2 regions of the Mesorhizobium sp. B3-1-8 genome follow, and region 2 is predicted to be linked to the other one. Evidence: riboswitches for the same ligand, from Rfam matches in the RefSeq annotation. Region 2 holds a riboswitch; the other holds the start of a gene.

Region 1 (14,771 bases), on a different contig from region 2:
CATCAATCGCGACAAAGCAGCGCAGGCCTCCGATCTGGTCAAGCCCGGCGACGTTCTCACCATCACGCTCGAGGGCCGTATCCTGGTCTGGAAGGTGCTGAATTGCGGCACGCGACGCGGTCCGGCCGACGAGGCGCGGCTGCTTTACGAGGACATGTCGCCGGCGCCGACACCCAAGGGCGAGGCGGTTCCGGATGCCATTCCAGGCCTGCGCGAGGCCGGCAGCGGGCGCCCGACCAAACGCGAGCGGCGGCAGACCGACCGTCTGCTCGGCGATGATTGAATTGGGCCAGCCGGACCGCCAGCGGCGAGACCGCTGGAATTCTATTCCCCGGGGCCGGCAGTGCCCGAATGCGCTGCCCTTGCAAGCAGCCGGCAAAGGCGTTACCTCAACCTGAAAAAGCCGAGCAAATCGGGACGTTCCGGAGCCTGCAATGACCTATGTCGTGACCGACAATTGCATCAAATGCAAATACATGGACTGCATCGAGGTCTGTCCGGTCGACTGTTTCTACGAGGGCGAGAACATGCTCGTCATCCATCCCGACGAGTGCATCGACTGCGGCGTGTGCGAGCCCGAATGTCCTGCCGACGCGATCAAGCCGGACACCGAGGGCGGCCTCGACAAATGGTTGCAGGTCAATTCCGAATACGCCGAGAAGTGGCCCAATATCACCGCCAAGAAAGAGCCGCCCGCGGACGCCAAAACCTTCGATGGCGAGGCCGGGAAGTTCGAGAAATATTTCTCGCCGGAGCCCGGTGAAGGCGATTGATGCTGGCGCCGGCGACGCCGGCATGACGCGACGTAACGCGACCGATACAGTTGCTGTCTTGACAGGCAGCGACCCCGTTTGGCGTTAGCGAACGCAGCAAAACCTTGATTCTTCCGACTTTTTGTGTTACATCAACGAAACATGCCGGTGACACAACGTCGATTTATGGCGCTAACGCCCCAAATCACTGAAAGGTGAGCTTTTAGATCCGGACCAGAGCGATCTGGGGCAGGCGGTCGCATTCGTGCGGTATGCCGGTCCCTGCTTTTCCGGTGGTTCATCCTGTTGCGCGGCTAATGGTCGGCTATCGCCGACCCCATCGGTTCGAGCCGGCATGATGCCGGCTGCACAACTAAGGAGTTCAGGGCGTAATGGCAACGATCACCCCGCAGAAGAAGTCCAACGCGGCCCGCCACGGGTTCAAGACCGGCGAGTTCATCGTCTATCCGGCGCATGGCGTCGGCCAGATCGTGGCGATCGACGAGCAGGAAGTTGCGGGTCACAAGCTGGAACTGTTCGTCATCGATTTCCAGAAGGACAAGATGCGGCTCAAGGTACCGGTCGCCAAGGCGACCTCGATCGGCATGCGCAAGCTGTCGGAAGAGGACTATGTCGACCGCGCGCTGAAGGTCGTGCAGGGCCGCGCCCGCATCAAGCGCACCATGTGGTCGCGCCGCGCCCAGGAATATGATGCCAAGATCAACTCCGGCGACCTGATCTCGATCTCGGAAGTGGTGCGCGACCTTTACCGCGCCGACAACCAGCCGGAGCAGTCCTATTCCGAGCGTCAGCTCTATGAAGCCGCGCTCGACCGTATGGCCCGCGAGATCGCCGCGGTGAACCGCATGTCGGAGACCGAGGCGGTTCGCCTCATCGAGGTCAACCTCAACAAGGGTCCGAAGCGCGGCGCCAAGGCCGACAACGAAGAATCCGAACAGGAAGAAGCTGCCTGAGCTTTTTCGCTCATCGAACTACGAAGAACCCGGCCTCGCGTCGGGTTTTTTGTTTGGGCTTAAAGCATGTCTCCCGAAAGTGGACCCGGTTTCGGGACAAAGACATGCTTAAAATCAAAACTTAAAGCAGGTCGCGTGAATCCTTTTTCACGCGACCTGCTTTAATGCATGTCGCGCAAAAATGTGCAGCGGTTTTGCGACAACGACATGCATGAAAACAAAGCCTTGAAGAAGCGGCGGCCCCCGCTCTTTACCCGGACCTTCGGTCCGGTCTCCCCACAAAAGGGGAGGTAAAGGACTCAGCCGCCAGACTCCTTCTGCGCTTCTTCCTGCCGCAGCGAAGCGATAAACCGCTTGGTCCGCTCGCGCTCCGGATTGTCGAACACGACCGAGGCCGGGCCTTTCTCGACGATCGAGCCGGCATCGAGAAAGACGACCTCCTGCGCGATCTTGGAGGCGAGCCTCAGATCGTGCGTGGCCATCACCATGGTTGTGCCTTCGCGGGCAAGCTGCCCAAGCACGTCGACCACTTCCTGCGCCAGTTCCGGATCGAGCGCCGAGGTCGGCTCGTCGCAAAGCAGCACGCGCGGCGACGGCGCCAGCGCCCGGGCGATCGCCACGCGCTGCTGCTGGCCGCCGGACAGCGTCGCCGGCCAGGCATCGGCCTTGTGCGCCATGCCTACCTTCTCGAGCAGCGCCATGGCCCGCTCGCGCGCCCTTGGCTCCGGCCATTTCAGCACCGTCACCAGCCCTTCCATGACATTCTCGATCGCGGTGCGATGCGGGAAGAGCTGGAAATTCTGGAACACCATGCCGGTCTGCAGGCGAATGCGCTGGATGTCCTTGGCCGGCACCTTGATGCCCGGACGGAATTCCAGCCTCTCCTCGCCGATGCGCAAAGCGCCGGACGTCGGGATCTCCAACAGGTTGATGCAGCGTAAGAGCGTGCTTTTGCCGCCGCCCGAAGGGCCGACCAGCGCCGTCACGCTGCCCTCGTCCAGGCTGACGGTGACGCCTTTCAGCACCAGATTGTCGCCGAAGCGCTTTTCGATGTCGGTGAGGCCGATCATGCGTTGGCCTCCAGGAACCCGCCATAGCGGTTGAGCCGTACCTCCAGCCGCGCCTGCAGCGCCGACAGCACCGAGCTCAATGCGAGATAGAGCGCCGCCGCCTCGACATAGAGGATCAGCGGCTCATAGGTGGTGGCGACGATGCGCTGCGCCGCCTGGAACATCTCGGGCACCGTGATCGCCGCCGCCAGCGAGGTATCCTTGACCAGCGAGATGAAGGTGTTGGAAAGCGGCGGCACCGCGACGCGGCCGGCTTGCGGCAGGATCGTGCGCCGCATCGCCTGGCTCCAGGTCATGCCGATCGAGTAGGATGCCTCCCATTGGCCTTTCGGCACCGAGCCGATGACGGCGCGGATGATCTCCGACGTATAGGCGCCAATGTTCAGCGTGAAGCCGATAAGCGCGGCGGGAAAGGCATCGAGCAGGATGCCGACCGACGGCAGGCCGTAGAAGATCAGGAACAACTGAACGAGCAGCGGCGTGCCGCGAAAGATCCAGACATAGAAGCGAACCAGCGCAACCAGCGGCTTTGGACCGAACAGCCGGATCAGCGCCGTCACCAGTCCGGCGATGAGCCCGAGCGCGAAGGACAGGAGCGTCAGCGGCACGGTGAAAATCAGCGCCGCCCACAACAGCGTCGGCAACGATTCCAGCATCAATTGCAGCCAGTGCGGCACGGAGCGCTTCTCCCTTCCAGATACGGCGGCGCGTTCCTCCGTATGGACTGACTATCATGCAAAAACCGGCGGGCCGTCAAAGACCGCGGCGCATGAATATCGTGCAAAAAAATAACGGGCCGTCTTTGACGGCCCGCCGGTTTCCGAACAGAGGACGATTGCCTTACTTCGAAACGTCCTGGCCGAAATATTTGTCGGCGATCTTCTGGTAGGTGCCGTCGGCCTTGATGTCGGCCAGCGCCTTGTTGATGGCCGCGACCAGCTCCGGATCGCCCTTGCGCACGATAACGCCGGAATAGTCGGCATTCTCTTCCTGCGCGGCGATCTTCACATTGGCGTCCGGCTTGTGCTTCTTGAAGTCGAGGAAGGACAGGCTGTCGTTGATGGTGGCGTCGGCGCGGCCGGTGAGCAGAAGCTGGATCGACTGGTCGAAGCCGTCGGTGCCGACGAGCTCGGCGCCATTGGACTCGGCGAGCTTGCCGAAGTTGGAGGTCAGCGACTGCGCCGACTTCTTGCCCTTGAGGTCGGCGAAGGTCTTGATGTCGGTGTTGTCGCCGCGCACGATCAGCACCGCTTTCGAGGCGATGTAGGGATCGGAGAAGTCGTACTTGGCCTTGCGCGCATCGGTGATGCCGACCTCGTTGATGACGGCGTCGTAGCGGTTGGCGTCGAGGCCGGCGATCAGCCCATCCCACTTGCCTTCGAGGAACTCGACCTTGACGCCGAGCTTGTCGGCGATGGCCTTGGCGATCTCGACATCGAAGCCGACCAGGGCGTTGGATTCGTCATGATAGGTGAAGGGCGCGTAGGTGCCTTCGGTGCCGACCTTGATGACGCCCGCCTGCTTGATCTGGTCGAGATTGGCGCCGGCATGCCCGGCCGTGACCGCCAGAACCTGCAACGTTCCGGCGACAAGGAGCGATTTGAGCCATTTCATTTTTCTGTGATCCCGTTTTGACCGGTGCCCCGGCGCGATTGTGAGAGCCGGAAACTGACAGATAGAAGGCTGCGAAATAAGGAACCAGATTTCAAAAATCGGCTCTGCCAGAAATCTGATTCTCAAAATTACCCGACAACCGCCAAGCGACTCTTTCGGGCCGATAACAAAACGTTCCCGCTGGCAATATTTGCCCCCTCGGACGGCGGAACCATCGATGCGCCTGACACGTTGCATGGCTGTTGTAGGGCGCGGTGGCATCTTTTCAACCGCTGTGAGCCCACTCACCACCAAAAGGAGCCGGCATGATCGAGGACGCGGCAGGACGGACGCTGGTCCGGGCGGCAATGAAGGCTCCTTATCTCGAGCGCGACGAGGAGCATGTCCTCGCCTTGCGCTGGAAGGAAGAGAACGACCAGCACGCGTTGCACAGGATCACCGTCGCCCACATGCGCCTGGTCATCTCGATGGCCTCGAAATTCCGCCATTACGGCCTGCCGCTCGGCGACCTTATCCAGGAGGGCCATGTCGGCCTGCTCGAGGCTGCCGCCCGATTCGAGCCCGCGCGCGAAGTGCGCTTCTCGACCTATGCCACCTGGTGGATCCGCGCCTCCATGCAGGATTACATCCTGCGCAACTGGTCGATCGTGCGCGGCGGCACGAGTTCGGCGCAGAAGGCGCTGTTCTTCAACCTGCGGCGTCTGCGCGCCCGCCTCGCCAACGGCGCCGAGCCGCTCTCCAATGCCACGCTCTATCGCGAGGTCTCGGCCGCGCTCGGCGTTCCGGAAGCCGACGTGGCGATGATGGATTCACGCCTGTCCTCGCCCGACAGCTCGCTCAACGCGCCTTTGGCCGACGAGAACGGCGCCGCCGAACGGATGGATTTCCTGGTCTCCGAAGACCCGCTCCCCGACGAGATCGTCGGCGACCGGATCGACATCCAGCGCCGGGCAGTCTGGCTGAAGAGCGCGCTCGGCGCGCTCAACGCCCGCGAGCTTCGCATCATCGAGGAGCGCAGGCTGAGCGACGACGGCGCCACGCTGGAAGCGCTCGGCGAACAGCTCGGCATCTCCAAGGAACGCGTCCGCCAGATCGAGGCCCGCGCCATGGAAAAGCTGAAGCTGGCCCTTGTGAAGCAGAATCCGGAATTTTTGGCGGAAGCGGCCTGAAATTAATGTAATTAAAAAATCAAAGATAAGAAATTTATTAAATAAGAATATATTCGCCGTCGAGGCGATTTTTCCTCGGTAACGCATATTGATTGTGAGCTCTTTAACAGACCGCTGCGCCGCAATCGGCTTTTTTGACGCCTCCAGATCATAACATAAGGGGGATTTGCCATGCTGCGATGCTGCGCGCTCCTTGTAGCCCTGTTCCTCGTGGGCCTCACGACATTCGAAGCGCACGCCGATCGAAGGGTTGCCCTCGTCATCGGCAATTCCGAGTATCGCGAAATCCCGGCGCTCAAGAATCCCGACAAGGACGCGGACGACGTCTCCAATACGTTCCGGCTGGCCGGCTTCGAGGTGTTCGCCGCCAAGGACCTGACCAGGCTTCAGTTCGAAGAGCGGTTCCGCAACTATCTGGCGGCAGCCGACGGCGCCGATCTCGCGGTCGTCTACTATTCGGGACACGGCTTTCAGATCGGCGGCGAGAATTTCCTGATTCCGGTCGATGCGTCGCTGAAAGACGCGGCCGACATGGAGGTCCAGGCCATCAAGGTCGACGACATATTGCGGCAACTGCGCTCGAGATCGAAGATCCAGATGATCATCCTCGACGCCTGCCGCAACAATCCCTTCCCGCGCAAGGACTATTGGCTGCGCGACCAGTTGATCGTCGCCGGCGACAGCGGACTTGCGCAGGTAACAGGTTCGCAGAACACGCTGATTGCCTATGCAACCGAGCCGGGGGCGGTCGCCTATGACGGTTCCGGCGATCTCAGCCCGTTCTCGTCGTCCTTCTCTCGCCGCGCGCTGGCGCCGGACCAGGAGATACGCTCGGTCATGGCGGCCGTGCGCCGCGACGTGGTCAAGGCCACCAACGGCAAGCAGGTTCCGTGGGAGAACTCCTCGCTGATCGACGATGTCGTGCTGATGCGCGGGGCGGAGCAACCAGCGCTAACGCCTCCCGACGCGCAGCAGAACGAGCAGGTGGCCGAGCGCGGAATCCAGGTTACCGATGTCGCCGAGGCGATTGGAAGTCGCGATATCCGCGTCCCGGTCGGCGTCGGGCCGGTTCCGCTGAAACTGGATCTTCCGGCCAAGGATGCCTCGATCAGCCTTAAGCTTGCGAGCTACCCGGCGACCGGAACGCTGTCCTTGCCCGGTCGCGTCCTGTCGCCGCAATCGAGCCTGATGGCCGCCGAGGTCGACAATCTGCGTTACGAACCGCAGATCGGCTCGGCCGCTCCCGTCGAAGTCGGCTTCGAGATCCGCGTCGGCAACGCCGCGAAGCGGGCGACGATGAAACTGTCGCCGGGCGTCGACCCTTGCGACCAGGCCGCTGGCGAGCCGCTCGACCTGCAGGGCGTCGTCCCGGGACGGTTGCCGAACGAGATCGGCGGCGGGGCTCTCGAGACCTGCGAGGCGGCGGTGAAGTCCTACCCCGACATTGCGCGCTTCCGTTACGAGCTGGGGCGGGCGCTGCTGGCGGCGGGCAGGATCGACGAGGCCAGGCAAGCGATCCAGGAAGCTGCGGACAAGGGACATATCCGCGCCCTGTTCGCGCTCGGCTCCATCGCCTCGTCCGGAACAGGGACGGCTGTCGATGCATCGAAGGCGAACGGCCTCTATTCGAAGGCGTCGGATAACGGAGACCCCTACGCCCTGGCCGCCTGGGGACGCGCTTTGTTCAATGGCCTCGGCGTCGAGCGCGACACCGGCAAGGGTCTGGACCTGCTGCTCCAGGCAGCGGCGATGGGGCATGTCGACGCCATGAAGGAGCTTGCCGTGATCTTCACGGAAGGCCGCAACGGCGTGCCCGCCGACCCGGCCCGCGCCCTGGCTTTCCTCAAAGCCGGCATGGAGCGGCAAGACGTCTATTCGATGGGCATTCTCGGTCTTTCTGCGCACCCCGCGCGCACCATCCCCGTGGTCATGGCGTGCAAGGCCCCGAAGGTCATCACGAAGATAAAAGTGGTCCGCGTGCCCGTGTCGAAACCGAAGACCGTCACACCGACAATTCCGGGGGCACCAAAGGTCAAGCCGATGCCAACGGAAACCGGGAGGACATCCTGGAGCGGTGGCAGTAGCCGCGCTGCCGGCACCGGCGGTGGCAGTACCGGCGACGGCGAAGGTGACGGCGGCGACACCGGTAGTGACGGCTTGTGAAGGACAACGTCTCCCGGCCCGGGCGATTGTTCAAATAGCCGACGGCGCCTGGTTGGTGCGAATTCGCAAGTCCCTACCTGTCGGTGACGATCTTGACCTTGTCACCCGACGACACTGTCGCGCCCGGCGACATGGCGTTGAGCACGCGGAACAGGTCGAGCTTGCGGTCGACACCGACCATCTGCGCGGCGAGCGAGCCCATGGTCTGGCCGGCCTGGACGGTGACGACCCTGATATGCAGCGGCTTCAGCGCCGCCTTCTCGGCAGGGCTCAGCACACGGAAGGAACCGCTGACCGAGCGCGCCACCGGGTCCAGCGAAGTGCTGGCCGAGGGCGCGGCCGTCAGCAGCCTGTAGACTTGGCCGCCGGCGCGGATCACTGCGATGTCGAACTGCCAGCCTTGCGCGCTGGCATGCGCCGTCGCCGCATCGTTGCCGTTGATCGTCTCCTGGCGCACGCTGGCGTCTTCCAACCCCGCCACCCAGCCGCTGCGGATGTAATCGGTGAGCGATACCGACTTGTCGATCGCCACGCCGTCGAAGCGGATGGCGATGTCGCCCGGCCCGGTCGCGGTGACGGCGGCCGCCGAATTGTCGATGACGAAGCCGTCCGGCACAGTGAAGGAGACGCCGAGATTGGGGTGCATGAAGGTCTGGCCGCGCACATAGCCTTCTTCCGGCGTGTCGCCGTAAAGCAGGCCGTCTATGCCGGCCAGAAATGCGTCGCGGTCGCGCGTGCCGACGCCGGGCGGGCCGAAATTGCGCGCAAGGCGCTGCGCCAACTCGATGCGCTGCGGCGTGTTGGGGTGCGTCGCCAGGAAGTCGAGGCTGGCGTCGGTGGCGCCGCTGACCGAGCGGAAATCCGTATAGGCCGACATCGACTGCAGGAAGCGACCCGCCGCATAGGGATCATAGCCCGCCTCGCCGATCGACTTGATGCCGATGGCGTCGGCCTGCAGTTCCTGGTTGCGCGAGAATTGCGCAAGCCTGAGCTTGCCGCGGATGAGCGCCGCCTTGGCCGTCGGGCTGTCGCCGAGCACATCGGAAACCACCTTGGTCGCCAGGCCTTCCTCGGCTTCGAGTTGCTGCCGCTGCAGGCCGTGATTCGCGGTGACGTGGCCCATCTCATGCGCGATGACGGCGGCAAGCTCGGACGAATCGTTGGCCAGCGCCAGCAAGCCGCGCGTCACATAGAGATAGCCGCCCGGCAGCGCGAAGGCATTGACGTTGGGCGAGTTGAGGATGGTGATGCGATAGGTCTGGGTAGGGTTCGCCGACACCACCGTCAGATTGCCGACGACCTTGGCCACCATGCGTTCGAGCCTGGGGTCGGAATATTCGCCGCCATAGGTGGCGAGAATCCGCGGATGCTGCGCCTTCGCCATTTCGGCGAGCTTGGCGTTGGCGACGACATTGTCGACGGTGATCGGCTTGTCGGAAGGCTGGAAGCCGCTTTCCTGCACGTCCGGCGGCGTGAACATCTGGCAGCTGGCCAGTACGGCAACGCTCGCCAGCGCGAGAAATCGTGCCAGCGGCCTCATCCAAACCTTCTCAGCGCCGGTCGACAGATCGGCTTCCTTTCGAACTCTTTCGGCAAATCGCTGCCCAGCCGGACTAGCATGGCCGGACCTAGCCACACTCCCCCGGACAAGGCAAGCAAACGCCGGATCGCCCGTTGCCGGTTTGGCCGTAAATTATGTCCGCTTCCAGGCAATATGTTGTGATCCGGCAACGGTGCCGGCTCGATCGCCGATATAGCGCCGGAAGGCGTCCGGTCCAGACCGATCGAAGAAATCATCCGCCGGCCCGGTTGCCGCGATCGTGCCTTCGTCGAGAAAAGCCACGTCCTGGCCGATGCGGCGCGCATCTTCCGGCTGATGCGTGACGAACAGCACCGTCATTTCGCGCTCGGCATGGATGCCGGCCATAAGGTCGAGCATGTCGTCGCGCAGCGCCGGGCCGAGCGACGCGAAAGGTTCGTCGAGCAGCAAGACTGGCCGGTCGCGCAACAGCACCCGCGCCAGCGCCACGCGTTGCCGCTCGCCGCCGGAAAGCTCGCGCGGCAACCGCCTTTCCTTGCCCGCAAGACCGACCCGCGCCAGCGCCTCGGTGACGTCGGCGCGATCGGCATCGCCGAGTTTGAGCGACGGCGAGCGGCCGAGCCCGACATTGGCTTCGACCGAAAGATGCGCGAACAAATTGTTTTCCTGGAACACCATTGACACCGGCCGCGCCGAAGGCGGCGTGTTGCCGAGATCGGCGCCGCCGATCAGCACCTTGCCCGCATCGGGCGTTTCGAAGCCGGCTATCAGATTGAGCAGCGTCGACTTGCCGGAGCCGCTCGGCCCCATGATGGCGGTGATCCTGCCGGCCGCGAATTCGGCGTCGAAACTGAAGGAGGATTCGCCATAGCTGAACGAGACGCCCTCCAGCGCGACGGTGAGGCCCTTTTGCGCGGCGGCGCCATCGATGCTCGTCGTCATGACTTTCCTTCCCGCCCCAGCCAGTCGGCGGCGACCACCAGCATCAGGCAGACGAGGCCAAGCAGCAAGGCAAGCCCCGCGGCGTCGGCTGTCCGGTAGCTGCCCATGCGCGCCAAAAGCAGATAGGGCAAGGTCTGCACGGAATCGCTGCCGAACAGCGCGATCACGCCGAGATCGCCGAGCGACAGCGCCATGGCGAAGGCGAAGCCGGTGGCCAGGGGCCGCCTGAGCGACGGCCAGTCGATCAGGCTGAGCCGGGTCCAGCCGGATATGCCGAGCGCCAGGCAAAGCCGCTCGTGGCGCTCGCTCGCCGCGTCATAGGCCGGGCGAATGGCGCGGATGGCGAAGGGCATCGCCATCACCGCGTTGACGGCGACGACCATGGCCGGCGCGACGGCGAAGACATCGGTGACGTGGCGCAACGCCAGGAACCAGCCGGCGCCAAGGACGATTGGCGGCACGACCAGTACGAAGCCGGCGCCGGTGTCGGCGGCATGTTCGAGCAGGCCCATGGCGCCGCCTGCCCGGCGCCGCAGGGCCAGCGCGCGCCGCGCCGCGATCAGCGCCAGCGACAACGTCACGCTGAGCAGTGCCGCAAGCAGGGCGAGGCCCGCGCTGGTGAGCGTCGCGCGACGCACCGCCGCTTCACCCGCCAATCGGCCGAGGTCGGCCTGAAGGCCTGAAAGCACGGTCGCCGCCATCGGCCCGGCGACGAACAGCAGGGCCAGCGCGATGAGGCCAGCGTTCAGCACGCTTTCGGTCGGTCCCGCCGAAAGGTAGCGGCGTGGCGCTACGGGCAGATTGGCATCGCCGACCGTGTTGGCGCCGAGCCGCGTGAGCGCGACGACCACGACGAAGGTGAGCGCGATCTGCAGCAGCGTCAGCACCACGGCGCGCGCGGGATCGAAATCGAGGCGCAGCGCCTGGTAGATGGCGACCTCCAGCGTCGTCGCGGCCGGACCGCCGCCCAGCGTCAGCACGATGGTGAAGGAGGTTATGCAGAGCATGAAGACCAGCCCGGCGATCCCCGGCAGGGCCGCGCGCAGCACCGGCCATTCGATCAGCCGGAAAGCCGGCCGGGCGCCCATGCCGAGCTGGCTCGCCAGCCGCCACTGGTCGGCGGGAACGATGCCCAGCGCCTCGAGGAAGAGGCGCGTGGCCAGGGGCAGGTTGAAGAAGACATGCGCGACAAGGATGCCGGAGAGGCCGTAGATCCCCGGCCAATCCCCGCCGCCAAGTTCGGCGAAGACGCCGGCAAGATACCCCGCCCGTCCATAGAGCGCCAATATGCCGAGCGCGGCGACGATCGCCGGCAAGGCCAGCGGCACGGTGAACAGCTGCAGGATCAGGCGACGCCCGGGAAAGATCGGATGTCTCGACAAAGCGCGCGCAACCAGCAGCGCCGGCGCGACCGACAGCAGCGTCGACAGAGCCGCCTGCCACAGCGTGAAGCGTGCGACGCGCAAGAGATAACTGTCGAAGGCCGCGGCAGCGCCGGAGAGATCCTGCGCGCCTTCGAGGAGAAGGCCGGCGAAGGCGCCGCCAATAAGGAAGCCGATGGCGGCAAGGGCGATGACGCCAGCGGGGATGCGGGAGTCACGCGCGTGTCGCACGCTGAGCCATTTGAGTTCGAGCTAACGAGCGCCGAGTCCCTTCGCGCCCCCCTCTGTCCTGCCGGACATCTCCCCCTCCAGGGGGGAGATTAGCAACTTCAACGCCGCGCTCGATCCTGCAACGCCGGAGATTGGCGAAGGCCGGCGTGACAGCCAATCTCCCTCCTAGAGGGGGAGATGTCCGGCAGGACAGAGAGGGGGGCCTCGGCGCAAGCATCGCAGCCCTACTTGCTCATCACCGCCAGCCACTCATCCACCCAGGCCTTGCGGTTGGCAGCCACTTCCTGCGGGCTGAACAGCAAGGTCTTGGTCGGCTTGACCAATTTGTCGAAGGCCGGGTTGAGCGGCTTGTCGGTCTTGCCGGCCGGGAACATCCAGTTGGTCTCTGGAATGACGTCCTGGAATTTCGGTCCGGTCATGAAGGCGATGAACTTTTGCGCCAGCGGGTTCTTGGCGCCCGTCGTGGTGATGCCGGCAACCTCGATTTGCAGGTACTCGCCTTCCTCGAAAGAGGCCGCCTGGTAGCGCTCGGTGTTCTCGGCCACCATGTGATAGACCGGCGAGGTGGTGTAGGAGAGCACCATCGGCGCCTCGCCCTTGGTGAACAGGCCATAGGCCTCGCTCCAGCCCGGCGTCACCGTCAGCACCTTCGTCTTGAGCTTTGCCCATGCCTCCGGCGCCTTGTCGCCATAGACGGACTTCACCCACAAGAGCAGGCCTAGGCCGGGCGTCGAGGTGCGCGGATCCTGGATGACGATCTTGTCCGTGCCGGCGCCCTCCACCAGGTCCTTCAGGCTCTTGGGCGGTGTCTTCAGTTTTTGTGTGTCATAGACGACGGCGAAATAGCCATAATCGAAGGGGACAAAAGTGTCGTCGCTCCAGCCGCCAGGCACGTTGATGCCGGAGACTTCGCCATGCGGCGCGAACAGGCCGCTCGCCTTGGCATCCGCCGTCAGGTTGGTGTCGAGGCCGAGCACGATATCGGCCTTGGTGCCGGCGCCTTCCAGCTTGACGCGGTTGAGCAGGGCGACGCCGTCCGCGACCGAGACGAATTCGAGATCGCAGCCGCATTCGGCCTCGAATTCCTTCTTGACGGCCGGGCCGGGCCCCCAGTCGGCGGTGAAGCTCTCATAGGTATAGACGGTGAGCTTGTCCTTTGCCTCTGCAGGCGCGACGCTCGCCAGAAGCGAGACAAGACCGGTTGCGAGAATGAGATTGGACAGCATTGCGCGCATTGGCGCCTCCTTCGTTCGAGTGACAAGGATTGAGGCGCCGGATGGTCCGAAACGTCTAATCCCTCCGCCGGTACAAACCGGATCAGGTTCAGCGGGTTGGCTTGATCGCCTCTCAGCCGGATCACGTCCGGCACCCCGTTAGAGCGTTTCGACAGATAGGCCCCGCCGAAGCGGCGCGCAAGCGGAAGTTTGCCGAGCAGCTAATGTTCGGACGGCAGGCGCGCAACCGAAGCGCGGGCCGTCCGGCTTCCGTTTCGCTTGGAGGGCTGGTAAGGGCCACGGCCATGGGCACATTCACCATCCTGCTTGGCGGCGAGCTTATTCGCACGCCCCGGCTCGAACGCCAGATCGAAGCTTCGCGCATCATCGCCGCCGATGCCGGCATCGGCCATGCCCGCATGCTTGGACTGGTGCCGGAGCTGTGGGTCGGCGATTTCGACTCGGTGCCTGCCAATCTGCCGGATGATCTCGCCGCCGTTCCGCGAAAGGTCTTTCCGGCCGAAAAGGACATGACCGATGGCGAGCTCGCCATAGCGGAAGCGCTCCAACGCGGCGCCACCAGCCTTGTGCTGGCCGGCGCCTTCGGCGGCAAGCGCGCCGACCATGCTTTCCTGCACCTGGCGCTGGCCGTGCGGCTGGCAGAGGCCGGCACCGAGGTCTTGCTGACCAGCGGCGCGCAGGAGGGCGTTCCCATCCTGCCTGGCAAGGCCAGCTTCGACTATGACGACGGCACCTTGTTTTCGGTGCTCGGCTTCTCCGAGCTCGCCGGCCTTACGGTGACTGGCGCGAAATGGCCGCTCGACCGCGTCGAGGTGGCGTTCGGCTCCTCGCTCACTATATCAAACGAGGTCAAAGGGCAGCTTGGCATCGCGCTGGAGCGTGGCCGGGCGCTGCTTCTGGCCCACCCCTATCCTCTTCCAGAAAGCTGACATGGCGCCGCCACTCCTCAATCTCGACGGCATTAAACTGACCTTCGGCGGCACCCTGCTGCTCGACGGCGCGGCGCTCAGCGCATCCGCAGGCGAGAAGATCGCGCTGGTCGGCCGCAACGGCTCCGGCAAGTCGACGCTCCTCAAGATCGCCGCCGGCATGATCGAGCCGCAGGACGGCGAGGTGTTCCGCCAGCCTTCGGCGACCGTCCGCTATCTGCCGCAGATGCCGGATATGGACGGCTTCGCCGACGTGCGTGCCTATGTCGAGGCCGGCCTCGGCCCGGCCGACGATCCGCATCGCGCCACCTATCTGATGGAGCATCTCGGCCTGACCGGCGAGGAGCGTCCGAACGATCTTTCCGGTGGCGAGGCGCGCCGCGCCGCGCTTGCCCGCGTCATGGCGCCGGAGCCCGATATCCTCCTGCTCGACGAGCCGACCAACCATCTCGACCTGTCGGTCATCGAATGGCTGGAAGAGGAACTCGCCCGCACCTCCTCCGCCGTCATCCTGATCTCGCATGACCGCCGCTTCCTCGAGCGCGTCACGCGCGCCACCGTCTGGCTCGATCGCGGCCAGACGCGGCGGCTGGACAAGGGCTTTGCCCATTTCGAGGAATGGCGCGACCAGATGCTGGAAGAAGAAGAGCGCGAGCAGCACAAGCTCGGCCGCCAGATCGTGCGCGAGGAGCACTGGCTGCGCTATGGCGTGACCGCCAGGCGCAAGCGCAACATGCGTCGCCTCGGCGAGTTGCAGACCATGCGCCAGC
Region 2 (14,771 bases):
GCCATCGAGCGGCGCGCCGTCGAAGCGCATCTCGCCCTCGCCCCGGATCGCGCCGGTGAGCAGTTGGAACAATGTCGACTTGCCGGCGCCGGAGGGACCGAGGATCGAGACGAACTCGCCCGCGCCGACATGGAGAGAGACGCCGGCCAGAACCTCGAGCGCGCCGAAGTTCTTTCGCACGTCGCGGAGCTCGAGCCGGGTCATGGCCGGCCCTCCCCGACAGGCTTGTCGCCGTCGCGCCCCGCCCTTTCGCCCTCTGCATTTTCCCAGGGCATGGCGAGACGCTGGACGAGCACGGCGAGGCCGAACAGCGCCAGCGTCAGCGCCGAGCTGACCGCGACGGCGGCAAGCACCAGGTCGGGGCGGAAATTGTTCTTGGCGCTGAGCATGTAGATGCCGAGCCCCTTCGCGGCGCCCGCATATTCGGCGAAGATGGCGCCCACCACGGCATAGGTGATGGAGATGCGCAGTCCGGCGAAGAAATAGGGCAGCGCCGACGGCAGCCGCGCCAGCCAAAAGATGCGCCAGCGCCCTGCTCCCATGGCGGCGAGCATCTGGCTGATCTCCTTGGCCGTGGCGGCATAGCCTTCGACCAGCGCCACCATCATCGGGAAGAAGGTGACCAGCGCCACGAGCAGGATTTTTGGCAGCAGCCCGAAGCCGAACCACAGCACCACCAGCGGCGCGATCGCCACCAGCGGCAACGTCTGGCTGGCGATCAGCAGCGGGAACAGCGCCCGGCGCAACGGGGCCAGGAAGTCGACCAGCGCCGAGAGGATGAAGGCGGCAACGAGCGAGCAGGCAAAGCCCGCCAGCGTGGCGCGGATGGTGGGCAGCGTGTTGTCGGCAAGTGCCGAGCGGTTCTCCCAGGCTTGCGCCAGCACGCGCGAGGGCGCGGGGAGCACGGTGGACGCGATGCCGCCGAGGCGGGCGTAGAGCTCCCAGGCGATGAGGAGAAGAGCGAAAGCGATGGCGGCGGGGAGGCTTTTGGCGAAGGCGTTGGCAACAGCTGATCTCCCCCGCAAGGGGGGAGATTGGACGGCATCCCGGCTTTCGCCAATCGCCGAAGGCTCTTCTTGCGGCGTAGAACCGAACGAAACAGCCATCACATCTACCTCGGCAGCGCTACGCGACTCAAACCGCGGTCGGGCTGTTCGCCGAAATCGTTATGTCGAGCGTCACGTGGCCCGCGCCGGGGCCGAAGCGGCAGAAGGCTTCGGCGAGCGTGGCGAACACCGCGCCGGCATCGCCGCGCAGCCTGGTGCAGAAATTCTTCGAGCGGTCGAAGACGCCGGAGTTTTTCAGGAAGTCGATGCAGCCATAGATCTCGTCCATGTGGTCGCCGGTGCCCATCACATAGAGCGAGAATTGCGCCGCCACCGGCTGGTCGGTCGAGGGCGTCGCCTCGACGGCGCGGAGCGCGGCGCGCTTGCGCTCCTCAAGCGGAATCGCCGGGCCGCCTATCTCGTCCGAGCGGCAGATCGGGTCGTCCGGCTCGCCGGGGCAGCCGCGCGAGACCGCGGCCGACAGCACGCAGTGCCTGCCGCTCTTCGCCGCCGCGACGAACAGGTCGCGCATGGCGGGAAAAAGCACTTCGGGCGGCCCGACCAGCAGCGTCGAGATATCGTCGGTCTCGATCCTCAGCCTGTCGCGGTAAGGATCGAGCGCGCCCAACGCGCCAAGGATGACGCCGACGAAATCGTCAGCCATGGGATAAAGGGAAATCTGTGCGCCGGAAAACATGGCCCGCCTCGCTCCGCTGGTATTATCCAGATCAGCTTTAGGGTCCGGAGGCTTGCCGCCGCCATCTCAGCCCCGACCGTACGGAGCACCCCTGTGGATGGCCGCGTTAAAGCACTGTTCGAGCGAATGGGAAAGCGGTTTTTTGCGAGGCCAATTGAGCCAAGGGCCCCATCTCCCTAAGGGAGATGCCGGGTTACAAGATTTTCGCAAATTTCTTATAACCGCGGTATCGCAACCGCAGTGTCGTTCAAAATGTACGAATCCGGCTTGATTGTTTTTCGTACATAAAGTACGATATTTCCCTTCCTTTGAGGGGACTTGCTTGAATACCGCGAACCATGGCGCTTTCGCCGACCTCTCCCGCCCTTTGCTCTCGCCACTGCCGTTCGCCGAGCGCGAACGCGTTGCCGGCGCCTGGCGCATGGCCAGCCAGGACATCGCCGACGACATCCGTTTCATCCGGCAATATCTGAAGGTGATCGCCGAGAAGGACGAGCGGCTTTCGACCGGCACGCTGGTGCATGGCCGCGCCTATGTCGAGGCCTGCGCCGCCTGGCTCTCGGAGACGGTGGCGCGGTATCTGCGCAATCTCAGGCTGATCAGCGAATGCGAAAGCGCGATGATCGCGGCCGACATGAGGTTTGCCCGGTCGAGCGATGCGTGGTGAGGCAGGCAGCTCCCGCTACAACCCTTGGGCCTCCCGTCGAAAAATGCATCGTTTCATACAATTGGCAATTGGTGGACGCGGCTGAGCGGCGGGTGGTTAAATTCGTCTCAGGCGAAGGAGGGTAAAGCCGCGTACCAGGGAGGAATTCGTTTGATGAACCAGCGTATCGACATCGGCATACAGCCTGACGACCAGCCCTACGAAGTCACGTCCTTCGCCAGAAAGCATGGCCTGGCGATCCCCGTCGCGGACGCGGTGCTTTTCGCCAGGGGACCGTCGCCGTCGCGGACTGCCTGCGATATGGCGGCGCTGGCTCTCATTTGCGCGGTCGCGCAATACGCCGGAAAGCAAGGGAGACGGTAGCCTCCCCTACCAGCTGAACTGCAGCCCCACATTGCCGCCGACCTGGCTGCCGGCGAAGGCAATGCCGAGCGTGCTGGTCAGCCGGCCGCCATGGTCGAAGCCCTCGCTCAGCACCGCGGCGCCCGTGATGCCGAAGGCATTGGCATAGCCGGCATTGCCCCAGTTGACGCGCACACCGAAATGCTCGCCCTGGACGAGATCGGGCGCGGCGAGCGCGGCCGAGATCGAGGCGTTCTCAAAGGCGCGCGTGATGCGGTTGTCGATGTCATCGACGTGGGCCGCGAGCGCCGTCTTACCGACCTCGGTCATCTCGCCGCCATTGCCGTCGTCGACCTGCTTCTTAGTCACGCCAGTCTGGGCATTGATGCAGGTGTCCGTGCCCGGGCTATAGTAGTAATTGGCTCCATAGGCGGAGCAGATCTTGACATACGCGACTGCCGCCTGGGATGGCGCCGCAAGGAGCGTTGCCGCGCCGAGGATCGCCGGCGCAAGAAGATATCTGAACATTGATTGCCCCCGGTCGCGCTTACCAGGTGAACTGCAGGCCGGCATTGCCGCCGACCGTCTTGCCGGAGAAGCCGACGCCCGCGGCGCCGGCCAGCCGACCGTTGCCGCCAGACATGAAGCCCTCGCCAAGAACCGCCGCGCCGGTGACGCCCATGGCGTTGGATTGACCGGCATTGCCCCAGTTGACGCGCACGCCGAAATGCTCGCCCTGCACCAGGTCCGGGCCGGCCAGCGCCGAGGCCACCGATGCACCCTCGAAGGCGCGCTGGACGCGACGGTCAATGTCGTCGACCTTGCCCGCCAACGCCGTCTTGCCGTCGACCACACCGTCCTCCGTCAAGCTGCGCGTCTCGCCCGTGTTGGCATTGATACAGGTGGCGGTGCCGGGACTGTAATAGTATTGCGCGCCATACGCCGCGCAGACCCTGACGTATTCGACCGGCGCCGCCTGGCAAGGCGCAGAGAGACCGCCCGCCACAGCTAGAAACGCAAATGAAATGACACGGTTGATACCCCGCATGCCTGATCCCCGAAGTTGGATGTTGAGAGAAAGCCTCGCATGAAAAAGGCGCATGCGAGCGCGCGGAGTCAACTGCGCCTTCCGCTCAATGCCTGACTTTTACTGGGAGCATTTCATCTATTGAACACATATTGCAGCCAAGCTACAGTAAACAGTTCAACCTGGTCAGTAATTCCCCGATGATTTGGAGCTGTGACGTCGAGGCTTATTAACACTCTCTAATATCAAGCGATGCCGGGCGATCTGCCCGGCAGGCTCGCCGACATGGGCCCGCGCAGCTGGCGCAGGCCGCGGCTTTGCAGGTCGCCGTCGCACCGCCGGTGGGTCAACTATGCGGCAGACGGTCTGACGACTGCCCGTAATCCTTTAGGACGCGATCAGCCCTTGGCTTTCGACTTGGGTGGCGCCTTGGGGGCCTTGGCAGGCTTCTCCGCCTTCGCGGCCTTCGGCTTCTCGACCTTGGCGGCAGCGGCCTTCTTGGCGGCTTTCTTCGGCCTGCCCGCCTCATCGATCTCGGCCGTCGCCTGGTCCCAGTGCTCCATATGCGCGCCTTCAGGCCGGCCGGCCTGCTCCCAAATCTCGTGCGCGCGTTGGCGAATGCGTTCGTGCCTGTCGTCCGTCACTTTGTCGCCTCCTACGGTTTGGGACTGTTCCCCAGCCAAACATTAGCCGAATTTTCGCGTGCCGTCTTGGGTGTAGACGCGGCGCGCAAACGCATCTTGAAGCAATATCCGGTGATGGCTCACTTCTCGTCGGAAAGCACCGCGATGCCGAGATACGCGGCCTTCTTGACGATCAGTCCGGCCAGGTCGGCGTCGGAACGATCGGTTCCGGTGCGCTCGCGCAGCAGCGCGACCGCCTGCTTGATCGACAGCAGCCCATCGCCGCGTTCGGCCAGCAGCCTGTCGACTTGGCGGGCAATGTCAGGTGATTCGACGTGTGGATGATGCATGGCAACGACTCCTTCCGCGCTTCGTTGCCTCCCAAACCGCTGTTTATCTTAGGCCTTATGCCCGGATACGAGAAGAGCCCGATCCTTCCCCGATGCTCCGGGGAGAGGATCGGGCTCTTTCAGGACTAAATCTACTCGATCACCTGAACAACGCGGCGCGTGCCGGGATCGATCAGCACCGTATGGTCATTGACGACCGCATAGCGGTACTGGACGTCCGGAACCTGCTGCAGCTCGACGGTGTCAGGCACGGTCGAGCCGACGCCGAGCTCGAGGCCGAGCACATTGACCGAGGCGATCGGATGCTTGTGGACATATTCCCTGACCACGGTCTGCTGCTCGGGGGTGACGATCACCTCGTCCGCGGCCGCGATGCCGATGCCGGCCATCAGAGCCAGGCCGGCGACAGCTGGAATGAGGGTGGTTTTCATCGTTTATCTCCTGTTGCGTTGGCGAGCTCCGCCTGGCCTCCGCGGGGCGGAAACACGGGCAGGTCGAACATGGGAGCTCCCGGGGCAAACGCCGCCGGCAGGGTGTTGTTCCGTCAGCCACGACTAATTGATTTGGCGGAACCTTCGCATCGGCTCCGCATTGGAAGGCATTGAAACTGCCCAAGTCTTTGAAAATCAAAGGATGCCGCAGTCATGCAAGAAGGCCCCATCAGAAGCGACATCGAACTTCGGGCCCCCGTGGCCATTGCCGTGGGCGCCGGCTTCAAGCGCGAGATCGCCACGCTCACCGGGATGCAGAACTTTCTCAAGGAATGGCCGCAGGCCACGCGGGGCGATAGCTACGCCAACGCATTCCGCGCCTGTGAGGCGGCGCGGACCGGAGAGATCGATCTCGACAAGGCGCGGCAGGCGTTCCTGGTCTTCGCGCGGAAGGCCGGAATCGAATGGACCGGCGCCGATCCGGTCGCGGTGCTGCGCGAAGCAAAGGTCAGGCGAAGCCGGGTACGCGAAAGCCGGGCACAGAACCGACACGTGCCTGGATAATCCCTCGCCGGTCAAAGGCCGGTCGGCAGCGACGGGCATGACGCCCGCAGGGCCAGCGGCGCCCGCTGGAGCGGCAGCGTCTGTTGATCACGCCTCACAACGCGTATGACGACCATCCGCCAGGAACGCCGTGCGCATTGGCCTTGACCGCAAGTTTTAGGATTTGGCCTGCGAATCCCGGATCAACCGGGCGCGCCCTGACGTCCGTTGCATCCGTTTGCCTGCAGACCGCCGCCTTGCGGCTGGAGGTCGACTGGATCGATCGGGATTCGGCTGGAGGCCGCTGTCAGCTCGGTGCCGATTCGCCCGGGGCCTCGGTGACGAAGGACGCGGCGATCAGATCGTCCGCGTCTATGCGTAGGGAGCCCTCGCCGCCCCCCATGATGGCCGCGACCTTCTGGAAGGTCTTCATCTCATGCTCGGTGATCCGGGCGTCCCGCATCCTGGCTTTGAGATCGGCGACACGCATCCCGAGCGAACGGGATGTTCCGATTTCTCGTTTCGACATGTTGGTCAGTCTCCTCCCCCAACCCGTGCCTGTTTCGCCGCCGCCCGATTCCCGCATCCTGCGCATGCTTGTGTTCTCTATGAGGCAATTTCGAACACAGCAGCGGCAACGCGAGCCCGGAACGAAGGTTCCGTTAGCATGTGGTCACGAATTAATACTGGTTAACGGCCCGGCCGCAGTCCGCGGCAAGGCCGTCAACTCAGCTGCGAATGATCCTACTGGATGACCTGGACGATCTTGCGCGTGCCGGGATCCACGATGACCGTCTGATTGTCGACGACGACGTAACGGTACTTGACGTTCGGTACCTCGTGCAATTCGACGGTGTCGGGAAGGACGCTGCCGATGCTGAGCTTGACGCCGGGAAGCTTGACCGACGCCAGCGGCTGCTTATGCACATATTCGCGGATGACCGTTTCCTGTTCGGGCTGGATAATAACATCCTCGGCGGCGGCGGCACCGATGCCGGTCAGAAGCAGCAGGCCCGCGGCTGCGGTTGTGAGGTGCATTTTCATCGATCTTCTCCTTGATTTGGATAGATTGCCTCTCACGCTGCGCCTGCGATTTCACAGCCGGTAGGCAATGTGCGTAACGCCGGCCGACAAGCCTTGTTCCTGCAAAAAATTCGCCGACACCATTTTGGGGGAACGTCACAGGCACGTCCGAAGAAACGTCACCGGCGCGCGGCGCGGCAATTTCGGAACAATGCTTTTCGGGCCGGGTTTTCCTAGTGAAGGGACCGAATTTTTCGAGGAGAAATCCCATGAAACATCTGCTTATCACAAGTATGATCGCGCTCGGCGTCGGTTGCGGCGCCGCGATGGCGCAGACCGAATCCGCACAGCCGAGCGGCGGCGACAATTGCGCGGCCGGCACGGCCGATTGTCAAAAGGGCGGCAAGGCCGGCGGGCAGGCTCAGGGCGAGACGAAATCGAAGACCGAGATGAACGCTCAGGGCAAGGCCGGCGCCAACACCGAAGAGCAGGCCCAGGGCACGGCCAAGATGAAGACCGATGAGCAGGCCCAGGGTCAGGCCGGCGCCAATACCGACCAGAATGCTCAGGACAATACACAGCTGAAGAAGAAGAAGCAGGCTCAGGGCAAGACCGGGACCAGCACCGAGCAAAACGCTCAGGGCAACACCAAGATGCAGACTGAGCAGAACGCGCAGGGCAAGACCGGTACGACAACCGAGGAGAATGCCCAGAACAAGACGAAGACCCAGACCGATCAGCAGGCCCAGGGTAAGTCCGGCACAACCACCACCGAGCAGAACGCTCAGGGCGGCAACACCAAGATGCAGACCGAGCAGAACGCGCAGGGCAAGACCGGTACCAACACCGAACAGAACGCCCAGGGCAACACCAATGTCGAGACCGACCAGAACAAGACGGCCTCGATCAACAACGTGACGGTGGAGCAGAAGACGCAGGTCACGCAGATCATTCACGAGACCAGGGTCGAACCGGTTCGCGACGTCAGCTTCGACATCTCTGTCGGCGTCGAGGTTCCGCGGCACAAGGTGCGTCTGCACCGCCTGCCGGCGCGCATCGTCAAGATCGTGCCTGCCTACGAATCCTACGAGTATTTCGTGCTGGCCGACGGACGTATCGTCATCGTCGACCCCGACACTTACAAGATCGTGCTGATCCTGACCTGATCCGGATAGCAGGACAGACAAGGGCCCGCCACGCGGCGGGCCTTTTTGCGTGCAGAGACATCCGAACACACGGGCAATCGCCTGCGCGTGTTCATTAGGCATGCGTTGAATGTTGAGCCTCGGGAACGATTTGGCGCAATTCCCAGTTGTCACACCGGAAGTCCTGCGTCCCTAGTCCCTATCGGATCGGACGAAAGGGCGATGGGCCCGCCGGCAAATCGTTCAAGCTTGCGGTCCACCAGGAAAAGGTGCATGGGTCGAGATGGGTAGAGATATGGGCGAGATCGTCGACGACCGAATGCGGCCGCGGCGCTCGGATGGGCAGATGTATTTTCCGCAGTTTCTTGTGGGAATGGTGGCAACGCTTCTGGTGATCCTCGGTTGGACTTACGCCTCCACGGGATCTGTCTGGATGGCGATCGGCTGGACATTCCTGGCGGCAGTGGTTCTGCAGGCCGGCTATTTCGTGGCCGTGCTCTGGCTCGTGCATGGCGAGACCCGCGTGACCGACGAACGCAAGGCGGACGCAAGCTCGGCACCGGCCAAGATACCCGGCCCGTTCGAGCGCGACGGCATCATCCACGCTCTCATCTTGTGGCTGTTCCCGAAACTGCTGCCTTAATCGCTTTGAGCGGCGCTTTGCGGCCGGGCTGCTGACCGACCGTCTTTTCGTTTTCGAGAGGTCGTCGCACCGCAATAGCCGGCGCTCCGCATTCTCCGCTCGAACGCAGGGACCGGGCTACGCCTCGGTGCTAAAGTTCCGAGGCGCCATCAAATTTGTATTGTCGCCGGCGGGCCGCCTTTCACCACGTCAATGCGGCGCAACGCAAACGGCCGGCTTGCAGCCGTCGGAACCGTGGTCCGAGCCGGCTGCAATCCTGTGGTTCGCCGAGTTAACGCGCGGTGGCCGGCGAAGCCGAGCGGACCGTCTCCGAAGACGAGAAGACGACGAAGCCAAAGACCAGCACCGCAGCGGCGACGATCAGCGAGCCGATCGCCACGACCGGCTCGATCTCCGGGTGGCCTGCCGCCAGCATCCAGTAGAGCGCCGGCAGCATGATCACGATGCCGACCGTATAGAGGCCGTAATGGATCATTGCGATGCGGCGCTCGGCCTTGGCCGGGTTGAGTGCATAGTAGCCGCCGAAGATGGCGCTGGTGACCCAGCCAAGAAGGTTGATGTGGGCATGCGCCGGAAAGGCACCGTGATCGCCCGAAATCGCCATCTGCAGCCCGGCGGCGATGCCCAGAATAAGAAAGACGATGGCCGTCTTGAAGAAAAGCTCCGATACCCGTGGCATTTTGTTGTCCTCCCAATGCCTCTGTAAACCCGACTCTGCGAAGTGTACATCCTGCAAGCCATATTAGCCATGGCGTACCTAAGTCAGTGGGGCTTCGGGCGAAAGCCGCGAGATGTCGACGGCTTTGCAAAAAAAATGGCTCGCCTCTTTCGAGGCGGGCCAAAAACGGAGCCGGGCTTGAGGTCGGCCCCCATCCAGGTTGCCACCTGAATTTCAAACGGAGCTAACGTAACAGAACCCGGAATTTATTCCACCGCTATAGCGGACTGACACGGTAAGGTTTTCCGACCTTGAACAGCGCAAGCCCTTGCCGATCGGCCATCGGAACCAAGGCACTACCAGACAGGACGTCGCCCCTTTTTCAGCCGGCGGGTGAAAGCATGGGCTTTCAGCGTCCCATCCTTCTGCTAGAACCGATGGTGCAGCACGGCAAGGCGATGCGCCTTGCACGTCCGCAGCATTTGAGCAATGCTTGGCGACGGGGGTGGTTTCCGTAATTTCGGAAGCACGATTACATGTTCATTGACTACTACGAACTTCTGGAAATAAGCCCGAACGCCAATTCTGAAACCATCGAGCGGATTTTCCGCTACTTTGCCATGCGCTACCACCCCGACAATCGGGAAACAGGCAACGAAGCGCGCTTCAGCGAGATCGTGGAAGCCCACAATACGCTGCGGGACCCAGTCAAACGGGCTCAATACGACATCCTTTACCGGGAGCATCTTGGCCTTCGTCACGAACTCACGGAAGGAGCCCGCGACGGCGGCGGCATGGAGAGGGATACCGTCATCCAGGCCAATCTGCTGTCGCTCCTCTATGTGAGGCGCCGGCGGGACGTCAACAATCCGGGCATCGGCGACGACGAGCTCGAGCGACTGTCGGGCTGCCCGCGCGAGCACCTGGAATTCCACCTGTGGTACCTCAAGGCGAAGGGCTTCATCGGCAGGACCGAGAACGGGACGTTCGCGATCACCGTGGAAGGCATCGATCACGCCGGGGCCAAACAGGGCCGGGATCGCCCCGACGCCACCCGCCTGCTCGATCACGCGAGTTAGGCCGACCATCAAAAGCCCGCCGACTGGCGCCTGAACCAGTGGCGGGCTCGATGAAGGAACAGCTACATCCCTGAGGAATCGACTGTCGTCTTCTCAACTCCCCATATCTGGGCTCGGCTCGCCGGGGGCGGCGGTGTCTAAGCCATGCACCATGACGGGCAAGAAGAGGAGTGCAGAGTTACATTGGCGTTGTGTTTCGCCGAATACAAGGTGACCGAGGTCTGACGTGCCGACGCATTGGGCCGGCGCCGACCCGTCGAGGGTGATTACGAGGACGCCCCCGCCAACGGCTTGTTTGAAGCAATCCCGCGTGGCTGGAGTTCGAACATCAAAAGTTGTTGCCGGCCTGTCATCCCAACGATAAGTGTATCGTAACACGACATTTTGCGAAAGCCGTCAGCGATACCCGAACATCCTCTCCGCCAGGCCGGCGCCCATGCTTTTCATCGCCCAGGAAAGCAAGCATTCGTGAAATCAGGTGGCGACCTGTAGCGGGAGCCGACACCAACAGTGCGGCTCCCGCTTTGGCTCGTCTCGACCGAGGCGAGCCATTTTCTTTCTGAAATCGCGGCCGGCGACATACCGACAAAAAAGCCGCCGGGCGGGCCCGCGGCGGCTTTTCGTTCACCCTCTGGTCGGTTCGCCCGGCCTTACGGTGTTGTCGTCGCCGTGGCAGCGGCTTGCGCGTCGATCTTGCCCGCCAGCGTGTCCTTGGCCCAGGCGGTGACGTCGGCGTCGACCGGCTTGTTGGCCATCTCGGCAAGGGCCGCGTCCAAGGACGCGTCAGTGGGGGGCGGCGCGTTGTCAACCGCGGCCTGGGCATCGGCGACCGCCTGATTGTCGGCGGTGATTGCCGTGTTCTGGGCGTCAATCTGCCCCTGAACCTCGGCAACCTGCGCATCGAGAGCGGCCTGCTGTTCGGTCGTGAAGCCGGTCGTGTCGGTCGCGTTGAGATCGGCGAGTTGCTGAGTGAGGTCGGCGAGCTTGCTCTGGTCGGTGGTCAATTGGGCGTTCGCGGCGTCGAGCTTGGCCTGCGCGTTCTTGGCCGCCGCGGCCTGAGTCACGTAAGCTTGGACGCCGGCGAATTTCTTGCTCTTGGAATGCTCGTAGGCGCTCAGATTGCGCTTCAGCGAGTTCAACCGGCCCAGCTTGGCGTGAAGGTTCTTCTCCTTCGACGTGGCGGCCGTGGTCGTGTTGTCGGTCGAGCTGTCGTCGGACGCGCTGTCGTCCGAGGCGCTGTCGGTGCCCTTGTTGTGGCCCGGAGCCGAAGCCGACTTGCCGTGCGAGGCGCCGCTGTTGCCGTTGCCGTTGCCGTTGCCGCCGGCATTGCCGCCGCCGTTTCCATTGCCGCCATTGCCATTGCCGCCGCCATTACCACCGCCATGGCCGTTGCCGCCGCCATTGCCGCCAGCGTCGGCAAGCGCGGGGGCCGCAGCAAGCGCCAGAATGGCAAGAGATGCCAGAAGTGTCTTTCGCAATGTCATTTTGCTTCTCCGCAGATGAATCGTCGTCATGGCCCAACCGCTAGGCAGCCTCTTATGAGAATTTCCTAACGGCGTCGGATAAACTTTAAGCAATTGCGGTCGCGAAATGAGAGCATGGCCGACGCGGCCCGGCGATCTCCGCCAGATAGCGTGTTAACGCATTGAAATTTAACGAAAATACAAAGGGCCGAGCGCGCTTGGGCCGTTTGGAACAATGAGGGCCCTTGTCTCGCCAGACCATGGTCCCAAGGACATTCCTGCCCGGGCGAAACCGTGCAAACCCTGAACGTCCGCCCGGCGCGAGAACCAAGCCCGGTCGACCAGAAATGCGCCCGGCGCGACGCGCCTAAAGCGAAGGATCCGAGGCTTGCGTGTCGCCTGCATCCTGATCCGTGGGTACCGCGGCGCCCGGCTCCTGGTGTTCACCTGAACCGGTCGGGGAAAGGACCGTCAGATCCATCCGAGCTATGCGGGACGCGGCTTTTCCTTGCGCATTCGGCTCGCTGTCATCCGTCTCGCAAACCGAGGCCTTTGCAAGGTGGCCAACGCTTTCGCCACTCTTGCCCGGGAAGGCTTCCGACGACGCAGGAGGTTTGCTCGGATGACGCACCAAGCCGGTGCCGTGCTGGCTTCCAACAACAGAGGTCATGGCTGCGCTTCCGATATGGATGACAGGCAAATTCCTAGTTTAGCACTCCGGGCTGGCGCGAAACTTACACGATTTAGAGATCGCTAATGTTCCGGCTTGATACCGGGCGGCGATCGACCTTCTAGCCGCCGACCAGCGGCACGGTCACCGAGGTGGTATAGCTGATCGGATAATCGCTGAAATAAGGAAAGCTGATGACGAAGGCGTAGCTGGCGTTGACGTGCGCCATGCGGAAGCCGCCGCTCGCCGGGTCGGTGGTGATGGTGACGTTCACGTTCTGCAGGCCCAGCGCCTGCAGTTTCTGCGTCGCGACCGCCTGGATGTCGGCCTGCGTCAGCGTGTTGTTGAGCTGCAGGGAGCGCGCGGAGGCTTCAAGCGCATAGCGTACGCTGGAGATGTTGTTCATCGACCAGCCAAAGGCGAAGATGCCGAACAGCAGCATGATGAGGAAGGGCGCAACCAGCGCGAACTCAAGACCGGCGCCACCCGAGATGTCGCCGACAAATGCTTGACGCCTTTGCTTAGCGGACACGGACCACCTGCAGATGACCGATCGACGTGTCGCGCGGGAAGACGCCGAAGATGAAAGGCGGCTTCCAGGTGCCCGACGCCTGGATCTGGACGAAGACCGAGGGCACTTTCGGCCCGCTGCAGATGGTGGTCGAGGTGACCACGGTCGTTCCGCATTTGTAGGCACGGCTCACCGCGATCGCCGCATCGTCCGGTTTGTGTTCCCAGCTCGCCAGCGCCGCGGCCTGGGTGGCGCTGTCGTCGGTGCCGCCTGCCATGACAAGGTTGGCGGCCGTCTTCACCCCTGCCCGCATCGCCAGCGAGCTGGTGACGTAGGACCAGCCGTCCAAGACGCCCAGAAGAGCGGCGCACAGCACCGGCATCACCAGCGCGAGCTCCACCGCGGCGATGCCGGCGCGGTCCCTGCCGAAGCGGATTGCCCGTAGCCGCATGGCCGCTACTCGACCACCGCAACCGACTGGGTGGCCGGGATGTCCTTCATCCCGAGGCTCGAGCAGTCCTGGTTGATGGTCGAGTTGCCCGACCACTGAATGGTGTCGGCAACAACCTGGGTGCAGCCGTTCTTACCCGAGAAATTGCCAAGGTAATTGACCTGCTGCCTGGGAAAATAGATTGCGCCGGTCAAAAGCGAAGTCGCGTTGCCGTTGAAAGTGCTTTGCGCCGCCGTCCCTGTCCGGTCGCCGTAGAACAGCACGCCGGAATAGGTGCCCGTGGTCGGGGCGGCCAGCGTCACGGTGGCGTTGCCGTTCATGCTGACGGTGTTGCTGCCGGCCATGAAGATCGTGACGTCGCTGCCTTGGATGACGGCACCCGCATTGATCTTCAAGTCGCCCTGGACGACGTAGACACCGGGGGAAAGCGTGATATTGCCGTTGAGGTTCATGCCGCTGCAGTAGGTCCCGGGCTGGATCGTTTGCGTCGTCTTGTTGCCGTTGATCTTCTGGCATGGGTTTGAGGTCGCGGGAGCCGGCAAGCTGGCGAACGGGTCGGCCGCTGGCAGGGCTTGGGTGATCGGAGACTTGCAAACCATCGTTGGCGGATTGTTCAGCACCATGCCGCCGACGGTGATCAGACAGTCGGTCTGGACAGCCGCCGAGCCCTGGATCTTGATTGCGTCGGAGGCGTTCGAATTCGCCATGTCAACGCAGCCGATTTTCTTCGCGTTGGTGTTGCCGGAGAAGAGCAGCGCCTGCGAAGCCGTGAGACTGAGAGCTATGTCGCAAGCTTTGGAGGCATCGGTAATCAGTGCCACCGCCCTCGCCCGCTCCGGCACCTTGGTCTGCGTGAAGATGGAGGTGAACATGCGGTCGAGGTTCTGGTTGAGGATCACCTCGACCGCCTTCTTGGCCGTGTTCGGTCCCGACGCCGGCGGGGTGTTGACGACGATGGTGCCGCCGCCCAGCCCGTTCGAGGCGGCCGATGTCGTGGCGGCGGCGGTGATGGTGGCGGTGTCGGACCCCGCGATCTTTTCCAACGCGCCGGCATAGGCGGCCGCGTCCGCGATCGCCTGCAGCTTCAGGCTCGAATAGTACCAATAGGAGGTCTCGACGCCGAGCCCGGCGCCGCCGATGACGACCGGGAGGGTCAGCGCGAAGATGGTCGCGACATTGCCGCCCTTGCCTTCGCAAAAGCGTCGAGAGACCAGTCCAGAAAAAAGATTTCTGATGAACCGACCTGAAAAGGCCATGGCCGAGCGCACCCAAGCTATCCCAGCCGTTACATCATCATTGTCATATGAACGAATGCCTAACTATTTCGCTCGACTTGCGCTGTTAGGACTGCATCGGGCCGCCACCCCCGCCTTACGCCGCGCACACTAAGACTTAAGGCCCA

What was found. A riboswitch is a leader RNA that binds a small molecule or an ion and turns the genes downstream of it on or off. The one in region 2 is predicted to bind thiamine pyrophosphate.
Region 1: linked by a shared signal. The riboswitch ahead of thiB (thiamine ABC transporter substrate binding subunit) and the one ahead of FJ424_RS02645 (YkoF family thiamine/hydroxymethylpyrimidine-binding protein) in region 2 are both predicted to bind thiamine pyrophosphate.

Annotation. Positions count from the first base shown of each region.
Region 1 is NZ_VFTK01000024.1:77,127-91,897, reverse strand. Features, by position in the region: gene FJ424_RS22005 (RNA-binding S4 domain-containing protein) at 1-283, shown strand, start outside; gene fdxA (ferredoxin FdxA) at 435-773, shown strand; gene FJ424_RS21995 (CarD family transcriptional regulator) at 1,145-1,726, shown strand; gene FJ424_RS21990 (amino acid ABC transporter ATP-binding protein) at 2,026-2,796, opposite strand; gene FJ424_RS21985 (ABC transporter permease subunit) at 2,793-3,473, opposite strand; gene FJ424_RS21980 (amino acid ABC transporter substrate-binding protein) at 3,637-4,410, opposite strand; gene FJ424_RS21975 (RNA polymerase factor sigma-32) at 4,716-5,579, shown strand; gene FJ424_RS21970 (caspase family protein) at 5,751-7,742, shown strand; gene FJ424_RS21965 (M48 family metalloprotease) at 7,816-9,282, opposite strand; gene thiQ (thiamine ABC transporter ATP-binding protein) at 9,436-10,224, opposite strand; gene thiP (thiamine/thiamine pyrophosphate ABC transporter permease) at 10,221-11,837, opposite strand; gene thiB (thiamine ABC transporter substrate binding subunit) at 12,062-13,072, opposite strand; TPP riboswitch at 13,115-13,220, opposite strand; gene FJ424_RS21940 (thiamine diphosphokinase) at 13,357-14,001, shown strand; gene FJ424_RS21935 (ABC-F family ATP-binding cassette domain-containing protein) at 14,003-14,771, shown strand, end outside.
Region 2 is NZ_VFTK01000002.1:131,070-145,840, reverse strand. Features, by position in the region: gene FJ424_RS02655 (ABC transporter ATP-binding protein) at 1-204, opposite strand, end outside; gene FJ424_RS02650 (ABC transporter permease) at 201-1,106, opposite strand; gene FJ424_RS02645 (YkoF family thiamine/hydroxymethylpyrimidine-binding protein) at 1,135-1,743, opposite strand; TPP riboswitch at 1,734-1,846, opposite strand; gene FJ424_RS02640 (hypothetical protein) at 2,066-2,410, shown strand; gene FJ424_RS02635 (hypothetical protein) at 2,564-2,773, shown strand; gene FJ424_RS02630 (porin) at 2,780-3,280, opposite strand; gene FJ424_RS02625 (porin) at 3,300-3,800, opposite strand; gene FJ424_RS02620 (DUF2934 domain-containing protein) at 4,178-4,423, opposite strand; gene FJ424_RS02615 (hypothetical protein) at 4,543-4,752, opposite strand; gene FJ424_RS02610 (DUF1236 domain-containing protein) at 4,884-5,183, opposite strand; gene FJ424_RS02605 (DUF982 domain-containing protein) at 5,397-5,747, shown strand; gene FJ424_RS02600 (hypothetical protein) at 6,034-6,255, opposite strand; gene FJ424_RS02595 (DUF1236 domain-containing protein) at 6,471-6,770, opposite strand; gene FJ424_RS02590 (DUF1236 domain-containing protein) at 7,019-7,915, shown strand; gene FJ424_RS02585 (exopolysaccharide production repressor protein) at 8,190-8,537, shown strand; gene FJ424_RS02580 (hypothetical protein) at 8,809-9,216, opposite strand; gene FJ424_RS02575 (J domain-containing protein) at 9,732-10,274, shown strand; gene FJ424_RS02570 (hypothetical protein) at 10,925-11,758, opposite strand; gene FJ424_RS02565 (hypothetical protein) at 12,105-12,407, opposite strand; gene FJ424_RS02560 (TadE/TadG family type IV pilus assembly protein) at 12,529-12,939, opposite strand; gene FJ424_RS02555 (TadE/TadG family type IV pilus assembly protein) at 12,929-13,369, opposite strand; gene FJ424_RS02550 (pilus assembly protein TadG-related protein) at 13,375-14,625, opposite strand.